One region of the Faecalimicrobium sp. JNUCC 81 genome, then DNA from elsewhere that is predicted to be linked to it. Evidence: a T-box and tRNA genes for the amino acid it is inferred to sense, from the RefSeq annotation. Region 1 holds a T-box; the other holds one or more tRNA genes.
The links. A T-box is a leader RNA that pairs with one kind of tRNA and senses whether it is charged. The one in region 1 lies ahead of serS (serine--tRNA ligase), so its partner is inferred to be a tRNA-Ser.
Positions count from the first base shown of each region.

Region 2: it has a tRNA-Ser gene. The T-box ahead of serS (serine--tRNA ligase) is inferred to sense a tRNA for this amino acid. The anticodon was not compared.

Region 1 is NZ_CM132203.1:3,812,365-3,826,837, forward strand. Features, by position in the region: gene serS (serine--tRNA ligase) at 1-961, opposite strand, end outside; T-box leader at 1,190-1,395, opposite strand; rRNA gene rrf (5S ribosomal RNA) at 1,734-1,850, opposite strand; tRNA gene JNUCC81_RS18870 (tRNA-Gly) at 1,860-1,933, opposite strand; rRNA gene JNUCC81_RS18875 (23S ribosomal RNA) at 1,993-4,894, opposite strand; tRNA gene JNUCC81_RS18880 (tRNA-Ala) at 5,065-5,140, opposite strand; rRNA gene JNUCC81_RS18885 (16S ribosomal RNA) at 5,275-6,777, opposite strand; tRNA gene JNUCC81_RS18890 (tRNA-Ile) at 6,888-6,964, opposite strand; tRNA gene JNUCC81_RS18895 (tRNA-Leu) at 6,975-7,063, opposite strand; rRNA gene rrf (5S ribosomal RNA) at 7,069-7,185, opposite strand; rRNA gene JNUCC81_RS18905 (23S ribosomal RNA) at 7,350-10,251, opposite strand; tRNA gene JNUCC81_RS18910 (tRNA-Ala) at 10,422-10,497, opposite strand; rRNA gene JNUCC81_RS18915 (16S ribosomal RNA) at 10,632-12,134, opposite strand; gene JNUCC81_RS18920 (SigB/SigF/SigG family RNA polymerase sigma factor) at 12,316-13,092, opposite strand; gene JNUCC81_RS18925 (ATP-binding protein) at 13,092-13,478, opposite strand; gene JNUCC81_RS18930 (STAS domain-containing protein) at 13,503-13,820, opposite strand; gene JNUCC81_RS18935 (DUF948 domain-containing protein) at 13,844-14,101, opposite strand; gene JNUCC81_RS18940 (YtxH domain-containing protein) at 14,101-14,385, opposite strand; gene gyrA (DNA gyrase subunit A) at 14,451-14,473, opposite strand, start outside.
Region 2 is NZ_CM132203.1:136,179-150,651, forward strand. Features, by position in the region: rRNA gene JNUCC81_RS00715 (23S ribosomal RNA) at 1-1,255, shown strand, start outside; rRNA gene rrf (5S ribosomal RNA) at 1,414-1,530, shown strand; tRNA gene JNUCC81_RS00725 (tRNA-Glu) at 1,565-1,639, shown strand; tRNA gene JNUCC81_RS00730 (tRNA-Val) at 1,647-1,722, shown strand; tRNA gene JNUCC81_RS00735 (tRNA-Asp) at 1,728-1,804, shown strand; tRNA gene JNUCC81_RS00740 (tRNA-Asn) at 1,821-1,896, shown strand; tRNA gene JNUCC81_RS00745 (tRNA-Thr) at 1,901-1,975, shown strand; tRNA gene JNUCC81_RS00750 (tRNA-Tyr) at 1,984-2,068, shown strand; tRNA gene JNUCC81_RS00755 (tRNA-Gly) at 2,078-2,151, shown strand; tRNA gene JNUCC81_RS00760 (tRNA-Arg) at 2,168-2,244, shown strand; tRNA gene JNUCC81_RS00765 (tRNA-Gln) at 2,252-2,327, shown strand; tRNA gene JNUCC81_RS00770 (tRNA-Lys) at 2,342-2,417, shown strand; tRNA gene JNUCC81_RS00775 (tRNA-Ser) at 2,421-2,509, shown strand; tRNA gene JNUCC81_RS00780 (tRNA-Ser) at 2,526-2,618, shown strand; tRNA gene JNUCC81_RS00785 (tRNA-Pro) at 2,635-2,711, shown strand; tRNA gene JNUCC81_RS00790 (tRNA-Ile) at 2,720-2,796, shown strand; tRNA gene JNUCC81_RS00795 (tRNA-Trp) at 2,806-2,881, shown strand; tRNA gene JNUCC81_RS00800 (tRNA-Pro) at 2,909-2,985, shown strand; tRNA gene JNUCC81_RS00805 (tRNA-Ile) at 2,993-3,069, shown strand; tRNA gene JNUCC81_RS00810 (tRNA-Phe) at 3,074-3,149, shown strand; tRNA gene JNUCC81_RS00815 (tRNA-Met) at 3,168-3,244, shown strand; rRNA gene JNUCC81_RS00820 (16S ribosomal RNA) at 3,357-4,859, shown strand; tRNA gene JNUCC81_RS00825 (tRNA-Ala) at 4,911-4,986, shown strand; rRNA gene JNUCC81_RS00830 (23S ribosomal RNA) at 5,232-8,133, shown strand; rRNA gene rrf (5S ribosomal RNA) at 8,237-8,353, shown strand; tRNA gene JNUCC81_RS00840 (tRNA-Leu) at 8,360-8,448, shown strand; tRNA gene JNUCC81_RS00845 (tRNA-Met) at 8,462-8,537, shown strand; tRNA gene JNUCC81_RS00850 (tRNA-Glu) at 8,544-8,618, shown strand; tRNA gene JNUCC81_RS00855 (tRNA-Gly) at 8,628-8,701, shown strand; tRNA gene JNUCC81_RS00860 (tRNA-Val) at 8,714-8,789, shown strand; tRNA gene JNUCC81_RS00865 (tRNA-Asp) at 8,795-8,871, shown strand; tRNA gene JNUCC81_RS00870 (tRNA-Asn) at 8,888-8,963, shown strand; tRNA gene JNUCC81_RS00875 (tRNA-Gly) at 8,997-9,071, shown strand; tRNA gene JNUCC81_RS00880 (tRNA-Arg) at 9,082-9,158, shown strand; gene cdaA (diadenylate cyclase CdaA) at 9,321-10,160, shown strand; gene JNUCC81_RS00890 (CdaR family protein) at 10,157-11,359, shown strand; gene ptb (phosphate butyryltransferase) at 11,612-12,514, shown strand; gene buk (butyrate kinase) at 12,533-13,627, shown strand; gene JNUCC81_RS00905 (ATP-binding protein) at 13,659-14,336, shown strand; gene JNUCC81_RS00910 (4Fe-4S dicluster domain-containing protein) at 14,377-14,473, shown strand, end outside.

The DNA.
Region 1 (14,473 bases):
TAACTACTCTGTAAGGTAATCCTAATAATTGTAACATTTTTTCAGCATCATTAGTTAAAGCTTCTAATTCTTCGTAAGATTTCTCAGGATCAACGAACTTAACTAATTCAACTTTATTGAATTGATGTTGTCTTACTAAACCTCTTGTATCTCTACCAGCAGACCCTGCTTCTGATCTAAAGCATGGAGTGTATGCACAATATTTTACTGGTAATTGTTCAGCTGTTAATATCTCATCTCTGTGTATATTAGTTACAGGAACTTCAGCAGTTGGTACTAAGAAGTAATCTAATCCTTCTAATTTAAACATATCTTCTTCAAACTTAGGTAATTGTCCTGTTCCTACAAAACTAGTTCTATTAGCCATGAATGGTGGTAATACTTCTGTATATCCATGCTCATCTGTATGAGTGTTTAAGAAGAAGTTTATTAAAGCTCTTTCAAGTCTAGCTCCTAATCCTTTATATAAAGTAAATCTTGATCCAGTTATTTTACCAGCTGCCTCAAAATCTAATATTCCAAGTCCTGTTCCTATATCCCAGTGAGCTTTTTCTTCAAAATCAAACTTAGTAGGTTCTCCCCAAGTTCTTACTTGAACGTTATCTTCATCAGTAGTTCCTTGTGGAACATCTGGATGAGGAACATTTGGTATTCTCATTAATCTATATTCCATGTCAGCTTCAACTTCTCTAACTTTTTCATCAAATCCTTTTATCTTATCAGATAATTCTTTTAACTCCGCTTTAGCTTCTTCAACATCTTTACCTTCTTTTATAAGTTGAGGTATTTTCTTTGATTCAACATTTAATTCATTTTTCATTACTTCAACTTCTTTAAGTAATTCTCTTCTTTTATCATCTAATTCCACTACAGCATCAAGGTCAAACTCCTTTTCCCCTCTTCTATCCATAGCTTTTTTAATATCTTCTAAATTTTCTCTTATTCTTTTGATATCTAACATTTTATTGTCCTCCTATTTTTTATAATCTAAATATATTTATTAAATCCTTCACCCTTTTGAAACTATACGGAAAATGTTACTTAATATAAACTATTTTTTTATTTATTGATTTTTTATCAATTCTCAGTAATGGTAACGTTATTTTTAATGGTATATACTAAAATAAATTTAATTTTACAAGCGCTTGTTTGATTTATTGTAATAAAAAAAGACCTTCGTATTCCCTACAAAAGGGACGAAAGTCTTTGATCCGCGTTGCCACCCTAATTGATTATATAAACATATAATCCTCTCAGACCTGTAACGTAGGTATACGTCTAGCTTTTTACTAGAAGCTCCGGAATAGATTCAAAAACCATTATAATGAGTTCTCACCAACCACTCAATCTCTGAATATAAATTTGCTTTTTACTAATTTCCTTCTTTGCTTTTTACTATTTGTTTTATTTGATATTCATTATATTATATATATTAACAACTTTCAATACTATTATTCTATATTTTTATAATTTTTATTTTTATAATTTACCAAATACTGTTTAATACTATGTTCTTTATATAAAATTTAATGCTAATTTTTTTATAAATTTATTTTTTATCTGTCTTATTATGCAGTTTAATTGATAATTTAGTAGTAAGAACTAGTTGTATTTATAAAATTTTATTTTTTAATTCCCTTATAAAAATAACAATATATTTATAAACTTTTATAATTTAATATATAAAAAGACTTTAGATTATATAAATCTAAAGTCTTAAAATAAAAAAGATTACGTGGCTATGTCTTACTCTCCCAGGCAGTTGCCCACCAAGTACCATCGGCGCTAAAGAGCTTAACTTCTGTGTTCGGAATGGGAACAGGTGTATCCTCTTTGCTATAATAACCACATAATCTTTATGGAGCGGGTGAAGGGGATCGAACCCTCACAGCCGGCTTGGAAGGCCGGAACTCTACCATTGAGCTACACCCGCAATTTTAGAGTTAATACTCTGAAAACTGCAAACATTTATTAAATTTATCATTTTAAATTGAGGTCAAGTCCTCGACCTATTAGTATCGATAAGCTAAATACATTACTGCACTTACACCTTCGACCTATCAACCAGGTAGTCTTCCTGGGGTCTTACCCTTACGGTGGGAAATCTTATCTTGAAGTTGGCTTCGCGCTTAGATGCTTTCAGCGCTTATCCATTCCGTACATAGCTACCCAGCCATGCCCTTGGCAGAACAACTGGTACACCAGAGGTACGTCCATCCCGGTCCTCTCGTACTAAGGACAGGTCTCCTCAAATTTCCTACGCCTGCGACGGATAGGGACCGAACTGTCTCACGACGTTCTGAACCCAGCTCGCGTACCACTTTAATGGGCGAACAGCCCAACCCTTGGGACCTACTACAGCCCCAGGATGTGATGAGCCGACATCGAGGTGCCAAACCTCCCCGTCGATGTGGACTCTTGGGGGAGATAAGCCTGTTATCCCCAGGGTAGCTTTTATCCGTTGAGCGATGGCCCTTCCATGCGGAACCACCGGATCACTAAGTCCGACTTTCGTCCTTGCTCGACCTGTATGTCTTGCAATCAAGCTCTCTTTTGCCTTTACACTCTTCGTACGATTTCCGACCGTACTGAGAGAACCTTTGAGCGCCTCCGTTACTCTTTGGGAGGCGACCGCCCCAGTCAAACTGCCCACCTGACGGTGTCCCAAGACCTGATTCAAGGCCTCTGGTTAGGATCCCAGTACTACAAGGGTGGTATCCCAAGGATGACTCCACACAAACTGGCGTTCATGCTTCAAAGTCTCCCACCTATCCTGTACATGTAGTACCAAGACCCAACGTCAAGCTACAGTAAAGCTCCATGGGGTCTTTCCGTCCTGTCGCAGGTACCCGGCATCTTCACCGGGATTACAATTTCACCGAGTCTATTGTTGAGACAGTGCCCAAATCGTTACGCCTTTCGTGCGGGTCGGAACTTACCCGACAAGGAATTTCGCTACCTTAGGACCGTTATAGTTACGGCCGCCGTTTACTGGGGCTTAAGTTCACTGCTTCGATTGCTCTAACAGATCCCCTTAACCTTCCAGCACCGGGCAGGCGTCAGCTCCTATACATCGTCTTGCGACTTAGCAGAAACCTGTGTTTTTGGTAAACAGTCGCTTGGGCCTATTCTCTGCGGCCATCCAAAGGATGGCACCCCTTCTCCCTAAGTTACGGGGTCATTTTGCCGAGTTCCTTAACAATAGTTCTCTCGCTGGCCTTAGGATACTCTCCTCACCCACCTGTGTCGGTTTGAGGTACGGGCGCCTTTAAACTCGATAGAGACTTTTCTTGACAGTGTGAAATCAGCTACTTCGCTACTAAATTTCGCTCCCCATCGTACCCCAGCATTATCAAGACGGATTTGCCTATCTTGACTGCCTCAGTACTTAGCCACACATAACCAACAGTGTGGTTAGCTTATCCTACTGTGTCATCCCATTTCTCAAGCGTTTATTGGCGGTACAGGAATATCAACCTGTTGTCCATCACCTACGCCTTTCGGCCTCGGCTTAGGTCCCGACTAACCCAGGGCGGACGAACCTTCCCCTGGAAACCTTGGGTTTACGGCCCGTGGGATTCTCACCCACGTCTCGCTACTCATGCCAACATTCTCACTCGTATACTGTCCACGCGTCCTTACGGTCACGCTTCAGCCTGCATACGAAGCTCCCCTACCCATCATAATGATGCCGTAGCTTCGGTAGTACGTTTTAGCCCCGGAAATTTTCGGCGCAGGATCACTCGACCAGTGAGCTATTACGCACTCTTTAAATGAGTGGCTGCTTCTAAGCCAACATCCTGGTTGTCTGTGCAATCCCACATCCTTTACCACTTAACGTACATTTAGGGACCTTAGCTGACGATCTGGGCTGTTGCCCTTTCGACTATGAATCTTATCACCCACAGTCTGACTCCCAAGTATAAGAATACGGCATTCGGAGTTTGATAGTCTTCGGTAAGTGCAATACCCCCTAGGACATTCAGTGCTCTACCTCCGCTTCTCTCAACCTTGAGGCTAGCCCTAAAGCTATTTCGGGGAGAACCAGCTATCTCCGGGCTCGATTGGAATTTCACCGCTATCCACAAGTCATCCCCGAGCTTTTCAACGCTCGTGGGTTCGGTCCTCCACGAAATTTTACTTTCGCTTCAACCTGCTCATGGATAGGTCGCCCGGTTTCGGGTCTACGTCAAGTAACTTAAGCGCCCATTTAAGACTCGCTTTCGCTACGGCTCCGCACCTTAAGTGCTTAACCTTGCTACTTAACGTAACTCGTTGGCCCGTTCTACAAAAAGTACGCGGTCACACAAATAATGTGCTCCCACAGCTTGTAAGTGCAGGGTTTCAGGTTCTATTTCACTCCCCTCCCGGGGTTCTTTTCACCTTTCCCTCACGGTACTATGCGCTATCGGTCACTAGGTAGTATTTAGGCTTGGAGGATGGTCCCTCCTGCTTCCCACAGGGTTTCACGTGTCCCGTGGTACTCTGGATCATATCTAAAGAATTATCGTTTCAAATACAGGGCTATTACCTTCTATGGCGGAGCTTTCCAACTCTCTTCACTTACGATGACCTCTTCGTTTATGATATGTCCGCAACCCCAACGAAGAAAACTTCATTGGTTTGGCCTGTTCCGCGTTCGCTCGCCGCTACTTACGGAATCGAATTTCTTTCTTTTCCTCCGGGTACTTAGATGTTTCAGTTCCCCCGGTTCCCCTCGCTAAGCTATGTATTCACTTAACGATACTTAGACATTACTCTAAGTGAGTTTCCTCATTCGGAAATCTTCGGATCAAAGTTTACGTGCAACTCCCCGAAGCTTATCGCAGCTTATCGCGTCCTTCATCGGCTCCTAGTGCCAAGGCATCCGCCCTGCACCCTTAATAACTTGACCAGTTATTAAAAGTTATCGCTACTGAACAAACTTCGTATTCACTCAGTTTATTCCAGTGCTTAAAGTTGATTTTAAAGACTTATCTGTCTAGCTTATTTTAAAGACTTCATTGTCTATATATAAAATGATGTCATATCACTAAATGTTATGCAGTTTTCAAAGTACTAATATGGTGGAGATGAGGAGGATCGAACTCCTGACCCCTTGCGTGCAAGGCAAGTGCTCTCCCAGCTGAGCTACACCCCCATGTTATTAACTTTTTCAACGAAATATATTTTACTATATTTGTCGATTTTTGTCAATATTTTTAGCAAGTTTTTATTCGTTTTTCACAAAAAAATAAGAACTCTCAAAATTAAACAGTAGGTAATTCTCCTTAGAAAGGAGGTGATCCAGCCGCACCTTCCGATACGGCTACCTTGTTACGACTTCACCCCAGTTATTGATTTCACCTTCGACGGCCGCTTCCAAAAGGTTAGCAAACCGGCTTCGGGCGCCCCCAACTTCCGTGGTGTGACGGGCGGTGTGTACAAGACCCGGGAACGCATTCACCGCAGCATTCTGATCTGCGATTACTAGTAACTCCAGCTTCATGTAGGCGAGTTTCAGCCTACAATCCGAACTGAGAATGGCTTTAAGGGATTAGCTCCGCCTCACGACTTGGCTGCCCTCTGTACCACCCATTGTAGCACGTGTGTAGCCCTAAGCATAAGGGGCATGATGATTTGACGTCATCCCCACCTTCCTCCAGGTTATCCCTGGCAGTCCCTCTAGAGTGCCCAACTTAATGCTGGCAACTAAAGGCAAGGGTTGCGCTCGTTGCGGGACTTAACCCAACATCTCACGACACGAGCTGACGACAACCATGCACCACCTGTCACTTCTGTCCCCGAAGGGAAATCTCCGATTAGGGAGAGGTCAAAAGGATGTCAAGCTTAGGTAAGGTTCTTCGCGTTGCTTCGAATTAAACCACATGCTCCGCTACTTGTGCGGGTCCCCGTCAATTCCTTTGAGTTTCACTCTTGCGAGCGTACTTCCCAGGCGGAGTACTTAATGCGTTAGCTGCGCCACCGAAGGGGGTAACCTCCGACAGCTAGTACTCATCGTTTACGGCGTGGACTACCAGGGTATCTAATCCTGTTTGCTCCCCACGCTTTCGTGCCTCAGTGTCAGTTACAGTCCAGAGAGCCGCCTTCGCAACTGGTATTCCTCCTAATATCTACGCATTTCACCGCTACACTAGGAATTCTACTCTCCTCTCCTGCACTCAAGTTTCTCAGTTTCAAAGGCTTACTACGGTTGAGCCGTAGCCTTTCACCTCTGACTTAAGAAACCACCTACGCACCCTTTACGCCCAGTAATTCCGGATAACGCTAGCCCCCTACGTATTACCGCGGCTGCTGGCACGTAGTTAGCCGGGGCTTCCTCCTCAAGTACCGTCATTATCTTCCTTGAGGACAGAGCTTTACGACCCGAAGGCCTTCATCGCTCACGCGGCGTTGCTGCATCAGGCTTTCGCCCATTGTGCAATATTCCCCACTGCTGCCTCCCGTAGGAGTTTGGACCGTGTCTCAGTTCCAATGTGGCCGATCACCCTCTCAGGTCGGCTACTGATCGTCGCCTTGGTAAGCCGTTACCTTACCAACTAGCTAATCAGACGCGGGTCCATCCTGTACCGATAAATCTTTGATAAAAAAGTCATGCGACTCTCTCATGTTATCCCGTATTAGCATACCTTTCGGTATGTTATCCGTGTGTACAGGGCAGGTTACCCACGCGTTACTCACCCGTCCGCCGCTCTTTCCCGAAGGAAATCGCTCGACTTGCATGTGTTAGGCACGCCGCCAGCGTTCATCCTGAGCCAGGATCAAACTCTTAAATATAAGTTTTGACTTGGGCTCAGATACTGTTATATATCTGGCTTTGTTTGGTTGTTTCAAATTCTATAAATTAACCTACTGTTTAATTTTCAAAGTTCTTAATTAATTTATTATGGTGGACCATCAGGGACTCGAACCCCGGACCTACCGGTTATGAGCCGGGCGCTCTAACCAACTGAGCTAATGGTCCTAATAAATTATGGTGCCGAAGACCGGAATCGAACCGGTACGGGAGGTAAGTCCCGCAGGATTTTAAGTCCTGTGCGTCTGCCAGTTCCGCCACTTCGGCACATCACGTGGCTACGTCTTACTCTCCCAGGCAGTTGCCCACCAAGTACCATCAGCGCTAAAGAGCTTAACTTCTGTGTTCGGAATGGGAACAGGTGTATCCTCTTTGCTATTGTAACCACATATTGTGTTTATTCTTTTGTTTTAAGACAAGTATTATAATACCATCTTAAGTTATCAATGTCAACACTTTTTGTGAAATATTTTCATATTTTTCTAAGTAATAACATTTTTAGAGTTAATACTCTGAAAACTGCAAACATTTATTGAAATTATCATTTTAAATTGAGGTCAAGTCCTCGACCTATTAGTATCGATAAGCTAAATACATTACTGCACTTACACCTTCGACCTATCAACCAGGTAGTCTTCCTGGGGTCTTACCCTTACGGTGGGAAATCTTATCTTGAAGTTGGCTTCGCGCTTAGATGCTTTCAGCGCTTATCCATTCCGTACATAGCTACCCAGCCATGCCCTTGGCAGAACAACTGGTACACCAGAGGTACGTCCATCCCGGTCCTCTCGTACTAAGGACAGGTCTCCTCAAATTTCCTACGCCTGCGACGGATAGGGACCGAACTGTCTCACGACGTTCTGAACCCAGCTCGCGTACCACTTTAATGGGCGAACAGCCCAACCCTTGGGACCTACTACAGCCCCAGGATGTGATGAGCCGACATCGAGGTGCCAAACCTCCCCGTCGATGTGGACTCTTGGGGGAGATAAGCCTGTTATCCCCAGGGTAGCTTTTATCCGTTGAGCGATGGCCCTTCCATGCGGAACCACCGGATCACTAAGTCCGACTTTCGTCCTTGCTCGACCTGTATGTCTTGCAATCAAGCTCTCTTTTGCCTTTACACTCTTCGTACGATTTCCGACCGTACTGAGAGAACCTTTGAGCGCCTCCGTTACTCTTTGGGAGGCGACCGCCCCAGTCAAACTGCCCACCTGACGGTGTCCCAAGACCTGATTCAAGGCCTCTGGTTAGGATCCCAGTACTACAAGGGTGGTATCCCAAGGATGACTCCACACAAACTGGCGTTCATGCTTCAAAGTCTCCCACCTATCCTGTACATGTAGTACCAAGACCCAACGTCAAGCTACAGTAAAGCTCCATGGGGTCTTTCCGTCCTGTCGCAGGTACCCGGCATCTTCACCGGGATTACAATTTCACCGAGTCTATTGTTGAGACAGTGCCCAAATCGTTACGCCTTTCGTGCGGGTCGGAACTTACCCGACAAGGAATTTCGCTACCTTAGGACCGTTATAGTTACGGCCGCCGTTTACTGGGGCTTAAGTTCACTGCTTCGATTGCTCTAACAGATCCCCTTAACCTTCCAGCACCGGGCAGGCGTCAGCTCCTATACATCGTCTTGCGACTTAGCAGAAACCTGTGTTTTTGGTAAACAGTCGCTTGGGCCTATTCTCTGCGGCCATCCAAAGGATGGCACCCCTTCTCCCTAAGTTACGGGGTCATTTTGCCGAGTTCCTTAACAATAGTTCTCTCGCTGGCCTTAGGATACTCTCCTCACCCACCTGTGTCGGTTTGAGGTACGGGCGCCTTTAAACTCGATAGAGACTTTTCTTGACAGTGTGAAATCAGCTACTTCGCTACTAAATTTCGCTCCCCATCGTACCCCAGCATTATCAAGACGGATTTGCCTATCTTGACTGCCTCAGTACTTAGCCACACATAACCAACAGTGTGGTTAGCTTATCCTACTGTGTCATCCCATTTCTCAAGCGTTTATTGGCGGTACAGGAATATCAACCTGTTGTCCATCACCTACGCCTTTCGGCCTCGGCTTAGGTCCCGACTAACCCAGGGCGGACGAACCTTCCCCTGGAAACCTTGGGTTTACGGCCCGTGGGATTCTCACCCACGTCTCGCTACTCATGCCAACATTCTCACTCGTATACTGTCCACGCGTCCTTACGGTCACGCTTCAGCCTGCATACGAAGCTCCCCTACCCATCATAATGATGCCGTAGCTTCGGTAGTACGTTTTAGCCCCGGAAATTTTCGGCGCAGGATCACTCGACCAGTGAGCTATTACGCACTCTTTAAATGAGTGGCTGCTTCTAAGCCAACATCCTGGTTGTCTGTGCAATCCCACATCCTTTACCACTTAACGTACATTTAGGGACCTTAGCTGACGATCTGGGCTGTTGCCCTTTCGACTATGAATCTTATCACCCACAGTCTGACTCCCAAGTATAAGAATACGGCATTCGGAGTTTGATAGTCTTCGGTAAGTGCAATACCCCCTAGGACATTCAGTGCTCTACCTCCGCTTCTCTCAACCTTGAGGCTAGCCCTAAAGCTATTTCGGGGAGAACCAGCTATCTCCGGGCTCGATTGGAATTTCACCGCTATCCACAAGTCATCCCCGAGCTTTTCAACGCTCGTGGGTTCGGTCCTCCACGAAATTTTACTTTCGCTTCAACCTGCTCATGGATAGGTCGCCCGGTTTCGGGTCTACGTCAAGTAACTTAAGCGCCCATTTAAGACTCGCTTTCGCTACGGCTCCGCACCTTAAGTGCTTAACCTTGCTACTTAACGTAACTCGTTGGCCCGTTCTACAAAAAGTACGCGGTCACACAAATAATGTGCTCCCACAGCTTGTAAGTGCAGGGTTTCAGGTTCTATTTCACTCCCCTCCCGGGGTTCTTTTCACCTTTCCCTCACGGTACTATGCGCTATCGGTCACTAGGTAGTATTTAGGCTTGGAGGATGGTCCCTCCTGCTTCCCACAGGGTTTCACGTGTCCCGTGGTACTCTGGATCATATCTAAAGAATTATCGTTTCAAATACAGGGCTATTACCTTCTATGGCGGAGCTTTCCAACTCTCTTCACTTACGATGACCTCTTCGTTTATGATATGTCCGCAACCCCAACGAAGAAAACTTCATTGGTTTGGCCTGTTCCGCGTTCGCTCGCCGCTACTTACGGAATCGAATTTCTTTCTTTTCCTCCGGGTACTTAGATGTTTCAGTTCCCCCGGTTCCCCTCGCTAAGCTATGTATTCACTTAACGATACTTAGACATTACTCTAAGTGAGTTTCCTCATTCGGAAATCTTCGGATCAAAGTTTACGTGCAACTCCCCGAAGCTTATCGCAGCTTATCGCGTCCTTCATCGGCTCCTAGTGCCAAGGCATCCGCCCTGCACCCTTAATAACTTGACCAGTTATTAAAAGTTATCGCTACTGAACAAACTTCGTATTCACTCAGTTTATTCCAGTGCTTAAAGTTGATTTTAAAGACTTATCTGTCTAGCTTATTTTAAAGACTTCATTGTCTATATATAAAATGATGTCATATCACTAAATGTTATGCAGTTTTCAAAGTACTAATATGGTGGAGATGAGGAGGATCGAACTCCTGACCCCTTGCGTGCAAGGCAAGTGCTCTCCCAGCTGAGCTACACCCCCATGTTATTAACTTTTTCAACGAAATATATTTTACTATATTTGTCGATTTTTGTCAATATTTTTAGCAAGTTTTTATTCGTTTTTCACAAAAAAATAAGAACTCTCAAAATTAAACAGTAGGTAATTCTCCTTAGAAAGGAGGTGATCCAGCCGCACCTTCCGATACGGCTACCTTGTTACGACTTCACCCCAGTTATTGATTTCACCTTCGACGGCCGCTTCCAAAAGGTTAGCAAACCGGCTTCGGGCGCCCCCAACTTCCGTGGTGTGACGGGCGGTGTGTACAAGACCCGGGAACGCATTCACCGCAGCATTCTGATCTGCGATTACTAGTAACTCCAGCTTCATGTAGGCGAGTTTCAGCCTACAATCCGAACTGAGAATGGCTTTAAGGGATTAGCTCCGCCTCACGACTTGGCTGCCCTCTGTACCACCCATTGTAGCACGTGTGTAGCCCTAAGCATAAGGGGCATGATGATTTGACGTCATCCCCACCTTCCTCCAGGTTATCCCTGGCAGTCCCTCTAGAGTGCCCAACTTAATGCTGGCAACTAAAGGCAAGGGTTGCGCTCGTTGCGGGACTTAACCCAACATCTCACGACACGAGCTGACGACAACCATGCACCACCTGTCACTTCTGTCCCCGAAGGGAAATCTCCGATTAGGGAGAGGTCAAAAGGATGTCAAGCTTAGGTAAGGTTCTTCGCGTTGCTTCGAATTAAACCACATGCTCCGCTACTTGTGCGGGTCCCCGTCAATTCCTTTGAGTTTCACTCTTGCGAGCGTACTTCCCAGGCGGAGTACTTAATGCGTTAGCTGCGCCACCGAAGGGGGTAACCTCCGACAGCTAGTACTCATCGTTTACGGCGTGGACTACCAGGGTATCTAATCCTGTTTGCTCCCCACGCTTTCGTGCCTCAGTGTCAGTTACAGTCCAGAGAGCCGCCTTCGCAACTGGTATTCCTCCTAATATCTACGCATTTCACCGCTACACTAGGAATTCTACTCTCCTCTCCTGCACTCAAGTTTCTCAGTTTCAAAGGCTTACTACGGTTGAGCCGTAGCCTTTCACCTCTGACTTAAGAAACCACCTACGCACCCTTTACGCCCAGTAATTCCGGATAACGCTAGCCCCCTACGTATTACCGCGGCTGCTGGCACGTAGTTAGCCGGGGCTTCCTCCTCAAGTACCGTCATTATCTTCCTTGAGGACAGAGCTTTACGACCCGAAGGCCTTCATCGCTCACGCGGCGTTGCTGCATCAGGCTTTCGCCCATTGTGCAATATTCCCCACTGCTGCCTCCCGTAGGAGTTTGGACCGTGTCTCAGTTCCAATGTGGCCGATCACCCTCTCAGGTCGGCTACTGATCGTCGCCTTGGTAAGCCGTTACCTTACCAACTAGCTAATCAGACGCGGGTCCATCCTGTACCGATAAATCTTTGATAAAAAAGTCATGCGACTCTCTCATGTTATCCCGTATTAGCATACCTTTCGGTATGTTATCCGTGTGTACAGGGCAGGTTACCCACGCGTTACTCACCCGTCCGCCGCTCTTTCCCGAAGGAAATCGCTCGACTTGCATGTGTTAGGCACGCCGCCAGCGTTCATCCTGAGCCAGGATCAAACTCTTAAATATAAGTTTTGACTTGGGCTCAGATACTGTTATATATCTGGCTTTGTTTGTTTGGTTGTTTCAAATTCTATAAATTAACCTACTGTTTAATTTTCAAAGTTCATTTTTGCTTTGCCCTTTTCTTAAGGACAAGTAATAATATACTATATATTAAACAGTAGGTCAATACTTTTTTTAAAGTTTTTTAAATATTTTTTTCATACTCTTTTCTAAGCTTCTCTATTATCTTTCTTTCCAGCCTAGAAACAGTCATTTGAGATATCTCTAATTCTTTCGCTATTGTAGATTGAGTTTTATCTAAGAAGAATCTATCCTTAAATATTTTAGTTTCTAATTCATTTAAATTTTCCATAAATTTATTTACAAAATCTTTTTGTTCTATATTTCCAAAGCTACTTTCTTCTTGTCCTATTTTATCTATAAGAGTTATATCTTTATCTTCAGAATCATCATTACTTGAAGAATCTAGAGATATCGGCTGGTATCCATATGAGGCTTCCATAGCTTCTAATACATCCTCTTCACTACATCCTATATAATTAGCTATATCTTTTACCTTAGGGTGTCTCTTATTCTCTTGCTCTAAAGCAACTTTAGCTTCACTTATTTTCTTGCTTAACTCTTGTACACGTCTAGGTACTCTCAAAGTCCACACTTTATCTCTAAAATACTTTTTTATTTCTCCTATTATAGTTGGAGTTGCAAAGCTAGAAAATTCATATCCTTTTTCTATATCATACCTATCTATAGCATATATTAGTGCCAATGAAGCAACCTGATATATATCTTCAAACTCAACACCTTTATTTATATACTTTTTCGCTAGCAAGTTTACTAAATATAGATGCCTTTCGATAAGAGTGTTTCTAAGTTCTTTGTTGTTCTTATCTTTACTATATATCTTAAATAGCTCTTTTGTATCCATATTTAGGTAATCTGTAGCACTAGCTACATTTTTCATTAAATATCAACTCCTAAATATTTAGTCATCCTTACTATTGTACCTTGGTTTTCTTTTGACTCTATACTTACATCATCCATTAATGTTTGTATTATAAACAGTCCTAATCCATTTTCTTTTGGATTCTCTAAATCAGGTTGAACTGCATTTTCTATGTCATAACCTTTACCATTATCTTGAATTTCTATAGTAAGTCCATTTTCTAATATGATAAATGTTATATTGAATACATTATCATTACTATGCTTAATTGCATTAGTACAAGCTTCTGACACAGCTACCTTCATATCTTCTATATCATCTATTGAAAAACCTATTTTATTAGCTATTCCTGAAGTAGTTAGTCTTATAATACCTACATATTCAGGATTTGAACTTATTTCCATTTTTATAGTTTCACAAGTCAAAGCTTATCCCTCCACTTTAAATATTTTATCTAGACCTGTTATCGTAAAAATCTTTTTAACATTACTTTTAGGATTAATTATATATATTTCTTTATCATTAGTTCTTAATTTCTTAAGTACACTTATCATTACTCCTAATCCAGTTGAATCTATGTATTCTAAACTAGAAAGGTTAATTCTCATATCTACCACTTCTTGTTCCACTAGACCGTGTAAGTATTCTTTTAACTTATCCGCTGTAGATACGTCTAGTTCACCTTCTAAATTTATATCCCAAAAACTATTTTGTGAATCTAATTTTGAATTTATATTTATCGACATTGATAAACCTCCTTAGCATCTAATTATCTCTTCATGAATTTAAATACTTTTGTTATACTCGTAACTCTACTTGCTATATCAACTATATCTTCTGTATTTTTCGCTATCGATGCTACATTTTCTATAGTATCATTTATATATCTTTCATTATAATCTACTATTCTACATGCTTTTTCAACAATTTGTGTTGCAGTTTGTAATAATTTACTTAAATATATAGCTACTATTAATGCTGATACTCCTATTAAAACAGCCCCTATCTGCCATCCCATTGCATCCATTAATTATCTTCTCCCTCATCCTCAAAAGTTCTACTTATTACTATTTCATCTTCAGATATTTGTATATCATCTTCAGTAATATTTTCATCTATTAAAGTGTTTATCTTTTCTTTTACACCATCAAAAGTTTCTTGTAGAACATCTTTTGGATTATCTTTTACTTCTTCAAATTTTTCTTTAGCTTCTCTTCTTAATTCCGAACCTTTTTTAGGAGCAAAGAATAAGCCTGCTATAAATCCTAAAAAAGCACCTAATAATAGATATTTTCCTTTTTTATTACTCATAATACATTCTCCTCTTATTTAAAATTTTTATGTATTAGATTATGCAAAAAGAATAGGATATTATCCTATTCTTCCTCCATATTTATTT
Region 2 (14,473 bases), 160 kb from region 1:
ACACAGGTGGGTGAGGAGAGTATCCTAAGGCCAGCGAGAGAACTATTGTTAAGGAACTCGGCAAAATGACCCCGTAACTTAGGGAGAAGGGGTGCCATCCTTTGGATGGCCGCAGAGAATAGGCCCAAGCGACTGTTTACCAAAAACACAGGTTTCTGCTAAGTCGCAAGACGATGTATAGGAGCTGACGCCTGCCCGGTGCTGGAAGGTTAAGGGGATCTGTTAGAGCAATCGAAGCAGTGAACTTAAGCCCCAGTAAACGGCGGCCGTAACTATAACGGTCCTAAGGTAGCGAAATTCCTTGTCGGGTAAGTTCCGACCCGCACGAAAGGCGTAACGATTTGGGCACTGTCTCAACAATAGACTCGGTGAAATTGTAATCCCGGTGAAGATGCCGGGTACCTGCGACAGGACGGAAAGACCCCATGGAGCTTTACTGTAGCTTGACGTTGGGTCTTGGTACTACATGTACAGGATAGGTGGGAGACTTTGAAGCATGAACGCCAGTTTGTGTGGAGTCATCCTTGGGATACCACCCTTGTAGTACTGGGATCCTAACCAGAGGCCTTGAATCAGGTCTTGGGACACCGTCAGGTGGGCAGTTTGACTGGGGCGGTCGCCTCCCAAAGAGTAACGGAGGCGCTCAAAGGTTCTCTCAGTACGGTCGGAAATCGTACGAAGAGTGTAAAGGCAAAAGAGAGCTTGATTGCAAGACATACAGGTCGAGCAAGGACGAAAGTCGGACTTAGTGATCCGGTGGTTCCGCATGGAAGGGCCATCGCTCAACGGATAAAAGCTACCCTGGGGATAACAGGCTTATCTCCCCCAAGAGTCCACATCGACGGGGAGGTTTGGCACCTCGATGTCGGCTCATCACATCCTGGGGCTGTAGTAGGTCCCAAGGGTTGGGCTGTTCGCCCATTAAAGTGGTACGCGAGCTGGGTTCAGAACGTCGTGAGACAGTTCGGTCCCTATCCGTCGCAGGCGTAGGAAATTTGAGGAGACCTGTCCTTAGTACGAGAGGACCGGGATGGACGTACCTCTGGTGTACCAGTTGTTCTGCCAAGGGCATGGCTGGGTAGCTATGTACGGAATGGATAAGCGCTGAAAGCATCTAAGCGCGAAGCCAACTTCAAGATAAGATTTCCCACCGTAAGGGTAAGACCCCAGGAAGACTACCTGGTTGATAGGTCGAAGGTGTAAGTGCAGTAATGTATTTAGCTTATCGATACTAATAGGTCGAGGACTTGACCAATAATTTAAAATGATTAATTCAATAAATGTTTGCAGTTTTCAGAGTATTAATTTATATTTTTCCACTAAAAAAGTTTAAAAAATATAAAAAAGGGTATTGACGTTTTTGATAAAAAATGTTAATATAATACTTGTCCAAGAAATGGACATAAAATACAATGTGGTTATAATAGCAAAGAGGATACACCTGTTCCCATTCCGAACACAGAAGTTAAGCTCTTTAGCGCTGATGGTACTTGGCGGGCAACTGCCTGGGAGAGTAAGACATAGCCACGTTGATATTCTAAACTAATAGTTTAGAATGGTGTTAGGCCCATTGGTCAAGCGGTCAAGACACCGCCCTTTCACGGCGGTAACAGGGGTTCGATTCCCCTATGGGTCACCAATATCCCGGGACTATAGCTCAGCTGGGAGAGCACCTGCCTTACAAGCAGGGGGTCACAGGTTCGAGCCCTGTTAGTCCCACCATTCGCGGCCTGGTAGTTCAGCTGGTTAGAATGCCAGCCTGTCACGCTGGAGGTCGAGGGTTCGAGTCCCTTCCAGGTCGCCAAATTAATTTAATATGCGGGAATATGGCTCAGTTGGTAGAGCAATTGACTGTTAATCAATGGGTCACAGGTTCGAGTCCTGTTATTCCCGCCAATTAGCTGGTGTGGCTCAACGGTAGAGCAGCTGACTTGTAATCAGCAGGTTGTAGGTTCGATTCCTATCACCAGCTCCATGAAAAACGGAGGATTTCCCGAGCGGCCAAAGGGGGCAGACTGTAAATCTGTTATCGACGATTTCGGTGGTTCGAATCCACCATCCTCCACCAATTAAATATGCGGGTGTAGCTCAATGGTAGAGTTCCGGCCTTCCAAGCCGGCTGTGAGGGTTCGATCCCCTTCACCCGCTCCATTGAATCATATAATGTGGGTGCATAGCTCAGCTGGATAGAGCAACGCCCTTCTAAGGCGTGTGTCCGGGGTTCGAATCCCTGTGCGCTCACCACAATTATAGGGGATTCGCCAAGTCGGTAAGGCATAGCACTTTGACTGCTACATGCGTAGGTTCGAGTCCTGCATCCCCTGCCAACTTAATTAAATATGATCCATTAGCTCAGTCGGTAGAGCACCTGACTTTTAATCAGGGTGTCCCGCGTTCGAGTCGCGGATGGATCACCAATTGGAGAGGTGTCCGAGTGGTTTAAGGAGCTGGTCTTGAAAACCAGTGATGCTTAACGGCACCGTGGGTTCGAATCCCACCCTCTCCGCCATTTTAATTTAATATTCGGAGAAGTACTCAAGTGGCTCAAGAGGATCCCCTGCTAAGGGATTAGGCTGGATTAAACCGGTGCGAGGGTTCGAATCCCTCCTTCTCCGCCAATTTTTGTTTTTATGTCGAGGTATAGCGCAGTTTGGTAGCGCACTTGGTTTGGGACCATGGGGCCGGGGGTTCGAGTCCCTCTACCTCGACCAATAAGTTTGGACCATTAGCTCAGTTGGTTAGAGCGCCCGGCTCATAACCGGTAGGTCCGGGGTTCGAGTCCCTGATGGTCCACCATAAATTCATAGGGGTATAGCTCAGTTGGTAGAGCGTCGGTCTCCAAAACCGTGCGCCGGGGGTTCGAGTCCCTCTACCCCTGCCATTTAAAATTAAAATTATAAGTTAATGTCGAGGTATAGCGCAGTTTGGTAGCGCACTTGGTTTGGGACCATGGGGCCGGGGGTTCGAGTCCCTCTACCTCGACCAATAAGTTGGGCCTATAGCTCAGGTGGTTAGAGCGCACGCCTGATAAGCGTGAGGTCGCTGGTTCGAGTCCAGCTAGGCCCACCAATTTGCCCAGATAGCTCAGTCGGTAGAGCAGGGGACTGAAAATCCCCGTGTCGGTGGTTCGATTCCGCCTCTGGGCACCAAAACATATTAATGAATATGGCGGTATAGCTTAGTTGGCTAGAGCGTTCGGTTCATACCCGAAAGGTCACAGGTTCGACTCCTGTTACCGCTACCAACTTAAACTATTATTAAGAACTTTGAAAATTAAACAGTAGGTTAATTTATAGAATTTGAAACAACCAAACAAAGCCAGATATATAACAGTATCTGAGCCCAAGTCAAAACTTATATTTAAGAGTTTGATCCTGGCTCAGGATGAACGCTGGCGGCGTGCCTAACACATGCAAGTCGAGCGATTTCCTTCGGGAAAGAGCGGCGGACGGGTGAGTAACGCGTGGGTAACCTGCCCTGTACACACGGATAACATACCGAAAGGTATGCTAATACGGGATAACATGAGAGAGTCGCATGGCTTTTTTATCAAAGCTCCGGCGGTACAGGATGGACCCGCGTCTGATTAGCTAGTTGGTAAGGTAACGGCTTACCAAGGCGACGATCAGTAGCCGACCTGAGAGGGTGATCGGCCACATTGGAACTGAGACACGGTCCAAACTCCTACGGGAGGCAGCAGTGGGGAATATTGCACAATGGGCGAAAGCCTGATGCAGCAACGCCGCGTGAGCGATGAAGGCCTTCGGGTCGTAAAGCTCTGTCCTCAAGGAAGATAATGACGGTACTTGAGGAGGAAGCCCCGGCTAACTACGTGCCAGCAGCCGCGGTAATACGTAGGGGGCTAGCGTTATCCGGAATTACTGGGCGTAAAGGGTGCGTAGGTGGTTTCTTAAGTCAGAGGTGAAAGGCTACGGCTCAACCGTAGTAAGCCTTTGAAACTGAGAAACTTGAGTGCAGGAGAGGAGAGTAGAATTCCTAGTGTAGCGGTGAAATGCGTAGATATTAGGAGGAATACCAGTTGCGAAGGCGGCTCTCTGGACTGTAACTGACACTGAGGCACGAAAGCGTGGGGAGCAAACAGGATTAGATACCCTGGTAGTCCACGCCGTAAACGATGAGTACTAGCTGTCGGAGGTTACCCCCTTCGGTGGCGCAGCTAACGCATTAAGTACTCCGCCTGGGAAGTACGCTCGCAAGAGTGAAACTCAAAGGAATTGACGGGGACCCGCACAAGTAGCGGAGCATGTGGTTTAATTCGAAGCAACGCGAAGAACCTTACCTAAGCTTGACATCCTTTTGACCTCTCCCTAATCGGAGATTTCCCTTCGGGGACAGAAGTGACAGGTGGTGCATGGTTGTCGTCAGCTCGTGTCGTGAGATGTTGGGTTAAGTCCCGCAACGAGCGCAACCCTTGCCTTTAGTTGCCAGCATTAAGTTGGGCACTCTAGAGGGACTGCCAGGGATAACCTGTAGGAAGGTGGGGATGACGTCAAATCATCATGCCCCTTATGCTTAGGGCTACACACGTGCTACAATGGGTGGTACAGAGGGCAGCCAAGTCGTGAGGCGGAGCTAATCCCTTAAAGCCATTCTCAGTTCGGATTGTAGGCTGAAACTCGCCTACATGAAGCTGGAGTTACTAGTAATCGCAGATCAGAATGCTGCGGTGAATGCGTTCCCGGGTCTTGTACACACCGCCCGTCACACCACGGAAGTTGGGGGCGCCCGAAGCCGGTTTGCTAACCTTTTGGAAGCGGCCGTCGAAGGTGAAATCAATAACTGGGGTGAAGTCGTAACAAGGTAGCCGTATCGGAAGGTGCGGCTGGATCACCTCCTTTCTAAGGAGAATTACCTACTGTTTAATTTTGAGAGTTCTTAAAACTCTATATGGGGGTGTAGCTCAGCTGGGAGAGCACTTGCCTTGCACGCAAGGGGTCAGGAGTTCGATCCTCCTCATCTCCACCATTTCGTTGTTTGAGCAACGGATGTTACTGAACGTATGTGAAGTAATATCGTTGGCGACATGCGAAGCATTTTAGTACTTTGAAAACTGCATAACATTTAGTGATATGACATCATTTTATATATATGAAGAAGATAACTTCTAAAAATATCAACGACACGATAAGTCATTAAAATATCAAACTTTGAGTAACGTAATAAACTGAGTGAATACGAAGTTTGTTCGTTGACGAAACACTTTAATAACTGGTCAAGTTATTAAGGGTGCAGGGCGGATGCCTTGGCACTAGGAGCCGATGAAGGACGCGATAAGCTGCGATAAGCTTCGGGGAGTTGCACGTAAACTTTGATCCGAAGATTTCCGAATGAGGAAACTCACTTAGAGTAATGTCTAAGTATCGTTAAGTGAATACATAGCTTAGCGAGGGGAACTCGGGGAACTGAAACATCTAAGTACCCGGAGGAAAAGAAAGAAATTCGATTCCGTAAGTAGCGGCGAGCGAACGCGGAACAGGCCAAACCAATGAAGTTTTCTTTGTTGGGGTTGCGGACATATCATAAACGAAGAGGCTATTGTAGACGAAGAGAGTTGGAAAGCTCCGCTATAAAGTGTAACAGCCACGTAGTCAAAACGAGAAGACTTCAGATATGATCCAGAGTACCACGGGACACGTGAAACCCTGTGGGAAGCAGGAGGGACCATCCTCCAAGCCTAAATACTACCTAGTGACCGATAGCGCATAGTACCGTGAGGGAAAGGTGAAAAGAACCCCGGGAGGGGAGTGAAATAGAACCTGAAACCCTGCACTTACAAGCTGTGGGAGCACATTACTTGTGTGACCGCGTACTTTTTGTAGAACGGGCCAACGAGTTACGTTAAGTAGCAAGGTTAAGCACTTAAGGTGCGGAGCCGTAGCGAAAGCGAGTCTTAAATGGGCGCTTAAGTTACTTGACGTAGACCCGAAACCGGGCGACCTATCCATGAGCAGGTTGAAGCGAAAGTAAAATTTCGTGGAGGACCGAACCCACGAGCGTTGAAAAGCTCGGGGATGACTTGTGGATAGCGGTGAAATTCCAATCGAGCCCGGAGATAGCTGGTTCTCCCCGAAATAGCTTTAGGGCTAGCCTCAAGGTTGAGAGAAGCGGAGGTAGAGCACTGAATGTCCTAGGGGGTATTGCACTTACCGAAGACTATCAAACTCCGAATGCCGTATTCTTATACTTGGGAGTCAGACTGTGGGTGATAAGATTCATAGTCGAAAGGGCAACAGCCCAGATCGTCAGCTAAGGTCCCTAAATGTACGTTAAGTGGTAAAGGATGTGGGATTGCACAGACAACCAGGATGTTGGCTTAGAAGCAGCCACTCATTTAAAGAGTGCGTAATAGCTCACTGGTCGAGTGATCCTGCGCCGAAAATTTCCGGGGCTAAAACGTACTACCGAAGCTACGGCATCATTATGATGGGTAGGGGAGCTTCGTATGCAGGCTGAAGCGTGACCGTAAGGACACGTGGACAGTATACGAGTGAGAATGTTGGCATGAGTAGCGAGACGTGGGTGAGAATCCCACGGGCCGTAAACCCAAGGTTTCCAGGGGAAGGTTCGTCCGCCCTGGGTTAGTCGGGACCTAAGCCGAGGCCGAAAGGCGTAGGTGATGGACAACAGGTTGATATTCCTGTACCGCCAATAAACGCTTGAGAAATGGGATGACACAGTAGGATAAGCTAACCACACTGTTGGTTATGTGTGGCTAAGTACTGAGGCAGTCAAGATAGGCAAATCCGTCTTGATAATGCTGGGGTACGATGGGGAGCGAAATTTAGTAGCGAAGTAGCTGATTTCACACTGTCAAGAAAAGTCTCTATCGAGTTTAAAGGCGCCCGTACCTCAAACCGACACAGGTGGGTGAGGAGAGTATCCTAAGGCCAGCGAGAGAACTATTGTTAAGGAACTCGGCAAAATGACCCCGTAACTTAGGGAGAAGGGGTGCCATCCTTTGGATGGCCGCAGAGAATAGGCCCAAGCGACTGTTTACCAAAAACACAGGTTTCTGCTAAGTCGCAAGACGATGTATAGGAGCTGACGCCTGCCCGGTGCTGGAAGGTTAAGGGGATCTGTTAGAGCAATCGAAGCAGTGAACTTAAGCCCCAGTAAACGGCGGCCGTAACTATAACGGTCCTAAGGTAGCGAAATTCCTTGTCGGGTAAGTTCCGACCCGCACGAAAGGCGTAACGATTTGGGCACTGTCTCAACAATAGACTCGGTGAAATTGTAATCCCGGTGAAGATGCCGGGTACCTGCGACAGGACGGAAAGACCCCATGGAGCTTTACTGTAGCTTGACGTTGGGTCTTGGTACTACATGTACAGGATAGGTGGGAGACTTTGAAGCATGAACGCCAGTTTGTGTGGAGTCATCCTTGGGATACCACCCTTGTAGTACTGGGATCCTAACCAGAGGCCTTGAATCAGGTCTTGGGACACCGTCAGGTGGGCAGTTTGACTGGGGCGGTCGCCTCCCAAAGAGTAACGGAGGCGCTCAAAGGTTCTCTCAGTACGGTCGGAAATCGTACGAAGAGTGTAAAGGCAAAAGAGAGCTTGATTGCAAGACATACAGGTCGAGCAAGGACGAAAGTCGGACTTAGTGATCCGGTGGTTCCGCATGGAAGGGCCATCGCTCAACGGATAAAAGCTACCCTGGGGATAACAGGCTTATCTCCCCCAAGAGTCCACATCGACGGGGAGGTTTGGCACCTCGATGTCGGCTCATCACATCCTGGGGCTGTAGTAGGTCCCAAGGGTTGGGCTGTTCGCCCATTAAAGTGGTACGCGAGCTGGGTTCAGAACGTCGTGAGACAGTTCGGTCCCTATCCGTCGCAGGCGTAGGAAATTTGAGGAGACCTGTCCTTAGTACGAGAGGACCGGGATGGACGTACCTCTGGTGTACCAGTTGTTCTGCCAAGGGCATGGCTGGGTAGCTATGTACGGAATGGATAAGCGCTGAAAGCATCTAAGCGCGAAGCCAACTTCAAGATAAGATTTCCCACCGTAAGGGTAAGACCCCAGGAAGACTACCTGGTTGATAGGTCGAAGGTGTAAGTGCAGTAATGTATTTAGCTTATCGATACTAATAGGTCGAGGACTTGACCATAATTTAAAATGATTAGTATATTAAATGTTTGTAGTTTTCAGAGTATTAACTCTACTAACAAATATTAATTTTAATGTTTGTTTGCCTTAAATGAATACATTAATGTGGTTATAATAGCAAGGAGGATACACCTGTTCCCATTCCGAACACAGAAGTTAAGCTCTTTAGCGCTGATGGTACTTGGTGGGCAACTGCCTGGGAGAGTAAGACATAGCCACGTTAATGTGCCGAAGTGGCGGAACTGGCAGACGCACAGGACTTAAAATCCTGCGGGACTTACCTCTCGTACCGGTTCGATTCCGGTCTTCGGCACCATTTATATTAATATCGCGGAGTGGAGCAGTTGGCAGCTCGTCGGGCTCATAACCCGAAGGTCGTAGGTTCGAGTCCTGCCTCCGCAACCAATTTATGGCCCATTGGTCAAGCGGTCAAGACACCGCCCTTTCACGGCGGTAACAGGGGTTCGATTCCCCTATGGGTCACCAATTAAATATGCGGGTGTAGCTCAATGGTAGAGTTCCGGCCTTCCAAGCCGGCTGTGAGGGTTCGATCCCCTTCACCCGCTCCAGATTAAACTTATGGGACTATAGCTCAGCTGGGAGAGCACCTGCCTTACAAGCAGGGGGTCACAGGTTCGAGCCCTGTTAGTCCCACCATTTATGGCCTGGTAGTTCAGCTGGTTAGAATGCCAGCCTGTCACGCTGGAGGTCGAGGGTTCGAGTCCCTTCCAGGTCGCCAAATTAATTTAATATGCGGGAATATGGCTCAGTTGGTAGAGCAATTGACTGTTAATCAATGGGTCACAGGTTCGAGTCCTGTTATTCCCGCCACTATAAATTATATATGTAATACAAACTAAATATGCGGGAATAGTTCAGTGGTAGAGCGCAACCTTGCCAAGGTTGAAGTCGCGAGTTCGAATCTCGTTTCCCGCTCCATATAAAATATGGGTGCATAGCTCAGCTGGATAGAGCAACGCCCTTCTAAGGCGTGTGTCCGGGGTTCGAATCCCTGTGCGCTCACCAATAGAAAGTTTCACAAATGTGAAACTTTTTTTTTATATAAATTTATTTAAATAAAATTTATAATTATTTACTATACTTTAAATAATTTGTATATAGTTAGAGTAATATAGTATAATACATAGTGTAAATGATTAAGAACTTATCAGACAGGAGGAATTAACTGTGGATATAAATTCTTTTTTGAGAAGTTTCTTTGATACAATTTTTAATTTGACCATAAATGATATAGTGGATATATTAATAGTAGCGTATTTATTTTATAAAATATTTATGTTTATAAAAGATACAAGGGCAGAACAAGTCTTTAAAGGTATACTATTGTTATTAGTAGCCACACAGCTTAGTGATACTTTTAAATTACATACATTATATTGGATATTAGTTAATGCATTAGATTTTGGAGTTATTGCTGCACTTATAATATTCCAACCAGAACTTAGAGCAGGCCTTGAACACATAGGTAGAGCAAAGTTTAATATATTTGGAAAAAATGGTACAAATACACCAGAAGAAACTCTTAATAAAACAATAGAAGAAATAGTAGAAGCACTATATTCATTATCAAGACAAAAAATAGGGGCCCTTATTATTATGGAAAGACAAACTAAAATAGGAGAAATAATAAATACGGGAACTAGTATAGACGGTGAAGTATCAAGACAGTTATTAATAAATATATTTATTCCTAATACACCGCTTCATGATGGAGCAGTAGTTATTAGAGGATCGCAAGTTAAAGCAGCTGCATGTTTTTTACCACTAACAGAAAGTAAAGATTTGAGCAAAGATTTGGGTACTAGACATAGAGCAGCAGTAGGTGTTAGTGAAGTTTCAGATTGTATATCATTGGTTGTTTCAGAAGAAACAGGAGATGTATCTATAGCTAAAGCAGGAAAGCTATATAGGAATATATCGAAGGATAGGATGACTAATATATTAAGAAGTAATCTGAAAACTATTACGGATGAAAAAAGCTTTTTCAAAGGCGGGATATTCAGATGATAGATCAATTAAAACATAATACTAGAATAAAGTTAATATCGTTATTAAGTGCAGTTGTGTTATGGATGTATGTTATGGCAGTTGTAGATCCAGAAGAAACAAAAGTTTTTGAAGATATACCAGTACAGATAAATAATATGAATCAGCTTGCAGATAAAGATTTAGTTATTTATCCTGAGGTAGATTTGACTGCAGATATAGCTATAACAGGTAAGCTTTCAAGTATTCAAAAGTTAAGTAGAAATGATATACATATTTATGGTCAAATAAATAAGGTTGAAGGAAGTAATAGTACTGGGGAAGGTACTAATCAAATCTATTTAAAAGCAAGTGTTCCGGGAAAAGTTACACATGAGTTTAAAAGTGGAGTGTTGGTAGTAAACTTAGAAAAGGTAGTAAAAGAAAAAAGAGCTATAGAAGTAAATTTAGAAGGTAGAGCAAAAAATAATATAGAACCAGTTGATATGGACAAAGATAATGTAAAGGTTTCAGGTCCAAGAGTATTAGTAAAAAAAGTTCAAAAGGTTGTAGCTACACTTAATGTAGGAGATGAAACTAATGACTTTAAGAAAGAATTAAGCTTAGTTCCCGTTGATGAAAACGGTAAAAAAGTAGAGGGAGTACATTTAGACTTTTCTAACGTAACTGTAAACGTAAAGTTTTTAAAACAAAAAACAGTTCCTATAAGTGTAAAGTTTAGTGGTAATAGTCAGGCAGAGGATAACTTAAAAGATTATACATTAAGTCAAAAGACTATAACTATCAAAGGTAAAAAAGATATAGTAGACAACATAAATACTATTAGTACAAAGCCTGTAGACTTGTCATCTATAACAGGGGATATATCTAAAGATATATATTTAGAGATACCAGAGGGGATATCAGCAGAATCTAAGTTTATAACTATAAAATTAGATGCTGTTAAGTATATAAGTAGTAACCTTACATACACAAAAGAAGACGTTGAATTAAGAAATTTAAGTGATACTATAGATATGAATAAGGTTAAAATTCCAGAAAATATAAAGGTAAGTGTAGAACATGGAGATAATTTATCAGCTCCAACTAAGTCAGATATAGTTTTATATATAGATTTTAATGAATTACCTAATGAAGAGGGATTATATTCTATAAAATATGAAACTAAATATGATGCAAAACACATAACAATTGAACCAAACTTAACAATTGTTGAATAAAAAAATGAAAAATTAATAAAATTTAACTAGATAAGATGCAATTAAAACTATTAGTTTAAAACTACTAATATAGTTTTTGTTGCATCTTATTTATTTTCAATATATTATAAAAGTAGATGTATTTTGTATATGTGTTTTAAAATCGGCTGCTAGGAAAACGATATTTAGAATGAATACATATAATTTAGTTAAATTTAGCATATATTTATTAAAAAAACTGTATTTAATATGTATTAAAATGAGGTGTAATAATTGAGAAGCTTTGAAGATGTAATTAAATTTGCAAAAGAAAGAGGTCCAAAGATTGTTGCAGTAGCTTGTTGCCAAGACAAAGAAGTATTAATAGCAGTTGAGATGGCAAGAAAGGAAAGAATAATAGACGCTATTTTGATAGGGGATATAGAAAAAACAAAAGAAATAGCTAAGAGGTTAGATATAAATATAAGTAATTACCAATTAATAGATATAAAAGATTTAGAACAAGCATCTCTTAAAGCCGTTGAATTAGTATCTCAAAATAAAGCGGACATGGTTATGAAAGGTTTAGTAGACACATCTATAATACTAAAAGCCGTTTTAAATAAAAAGGTTGGATTAAGAACAGGTAATGTATTAAGTCACGTAGCGGTATTTGATATAGAAGAATACGATAAGTTATTTTTTATAACTGACGCAGCTATGAACTTAGCACCAGACGTAAATATAAAAAGGCAAATCATAGAAAATTCATGTAAAGTAGCTCATTCGTTAGATATAAAAAATCCAAAAGTAGCAGTATTATGCGCAAAAGAAAAAGTAAATCCTAAAATGCAAGATACAATTGATGCAAAAGAATTAGAAGAAATGTGTGAAAGGGGAGAAATAAAAGATTGTATAGTAGGAGGTCCTTTTGCTTTAGATAATGCTGTGTCAATAGAAGCAGCTAATCATAAAGGAATAAATCACCCTGTAGCTGGAAATGCAGATATATTATTAGCTCCAGATATAGAAGCAGGAAATATATTATACAAGTCTTTAGTATTTTTCTCAAAATCAAAAAATGCAGGAGTTATAGTTGGTGCAAAAGCTCCAATAATATTAACTTCTAGAGCAGATAATGAAGAAACAAAATTAAACTCAATAGCTTTAGGTGTGTTAATGTCAGCTGGGAATTAAGAATATAGGGGGATATACATGAATAACTTATTCAAAATATTAACAATAAATCCTGGATCAACATCGACTAAAATTGCGGTGTTTGATAATGAGGATCTAGTATTCGAAAAAACTTTAAGACATTCATCAGAAGAAATTAGTAAGTATGAAAAAATATCAGATCAATTTCAATTTCGTAAAAATGTAATAGAAGAAGCTTTAATAGAAGGTGGAGTTAGTATAAATGAATTAGACGCTGTAGTGGGTAGAGGAGGGCTTCTAAGACCTATAAAAGGTGGGACTTATGCTGTAAATGAATCTATGATAGATGATTTGAAGTTAGGGGTATTGGGAGAACATGCATCAAATCTAGGTGGAATTATAGCTAAAGAAATAGGAGATTCAGTTAATATACCATCATATATAGTAGATCCAGTTGTTGTTGATGAAATGAATGACATAGCAAGAGTGTCAGGAATTCCTGAAATACAGAGAAAGAGTATATTCCATGCATTAAATCAAAAAGCAACTGCTAGAAGAGCTTCTAAGGAGCTAGGAAAGGAATATAGTGAGTGTAATTTTATAGTAGTTCATATGGGTGGAGGAATATCTGTAGGAGCTCATGAAAAGGGGAAAGTTATTGACGTTGCAAATGCATTAGATGGAGAAGGTCCATTCTCACCAGAAAGAAGTGGAGGATTACCTGTAGGTGATTTAGTTAAGATGTGTTTTAGCGGGAAGTATAGTCAAAATGATATTAAAAAGAAGATAAAAGGAAATGGTGGACTAGTAGGATACTTAAACACTAATGATGTTAGAGATGTAGAACAAAGAATAGAATATATTGATGAAGAAGCTAAATTAATATATGAAGCAATGGCATATCAAATAAGTAAAGAAGTAGGTGCTTGCGCTGCAGTTCTTAAAGGAGATGTTGATGGCATATTATTAACAGGAGGTATTGCTTACTCAAATAAATTTACAAATCTTATAAAAGAAAATGTTGAATTTATATCGAAAGTAAGAGTTTATCCGGGGGAAGATGAGATGATAGCTTTAGCGCAAGGTGGACTTAGAGTTTTAAACAATGAAGAAAGTCCCAAAGAATATCTTTGCGAGCTAGGTTATATTTAAAACTAAAATTAAGACTTGATAGGGGATATTTATGATAACTGAGGATAATAGAATAAGGATAATAACAGGACATTATGGAAGTGGGAAAAGTGAATTTGTAATGAATTATGTTACCAAACTAAGAACACATATATCTGGAAAAATAGCTTTATCCGACTTAGATGTAGTAAATGTCTACTTCAGAACAAGGGAAAAAAAGGGCTTATTACAGTCTTTAGATATACTAGCTATAGATAGCTCAATCAATGCACCAACGCTAGATTTACCAGCAGTTTCAGCTCAAGTTATGACACCGATAAATGATGAATCCTATGATTATGTTATGGATATAGGAGGAGATGACGTTGGAGCTAGATTATTAGGAAGATTTAGTAATGAAATAAAAGAAAAAGAATATGATATGTTTTGCGTAGTAAATGCAAATAGAGAGCAAACTCAAACTTATAACCAAGTTATTCATCATATAAATGCGATAGAAAGAACTTCTAAGTTAAAGGTGACAGGACTAATAAATAATACACATTTAATAAGGTCTACTACTATTGATGATATTTTAAGAGGTCAAAAATTAGTAGAAGAAGTGTCTAATGCTACTAATATACCTATAAAATATGTTACATGTATGGAAAGTTTAGTAGATAAGTTACCTAAAGATTTAAATGGAGAGATTTTTCCAATTAAGCTTTATATGAGGGAAGACTGGATGTAATTTGAGCTCAAATATAAGAAAGATTTAAGGGGGTATTTTAATGGCTAAAGGAACAGTATCTTTTAATCAAGACCGTTGCAAAGGTTGCGGGCTATGTGTAGAAGCATGTCCATTGAAAATTGTTGCGATGGATAATA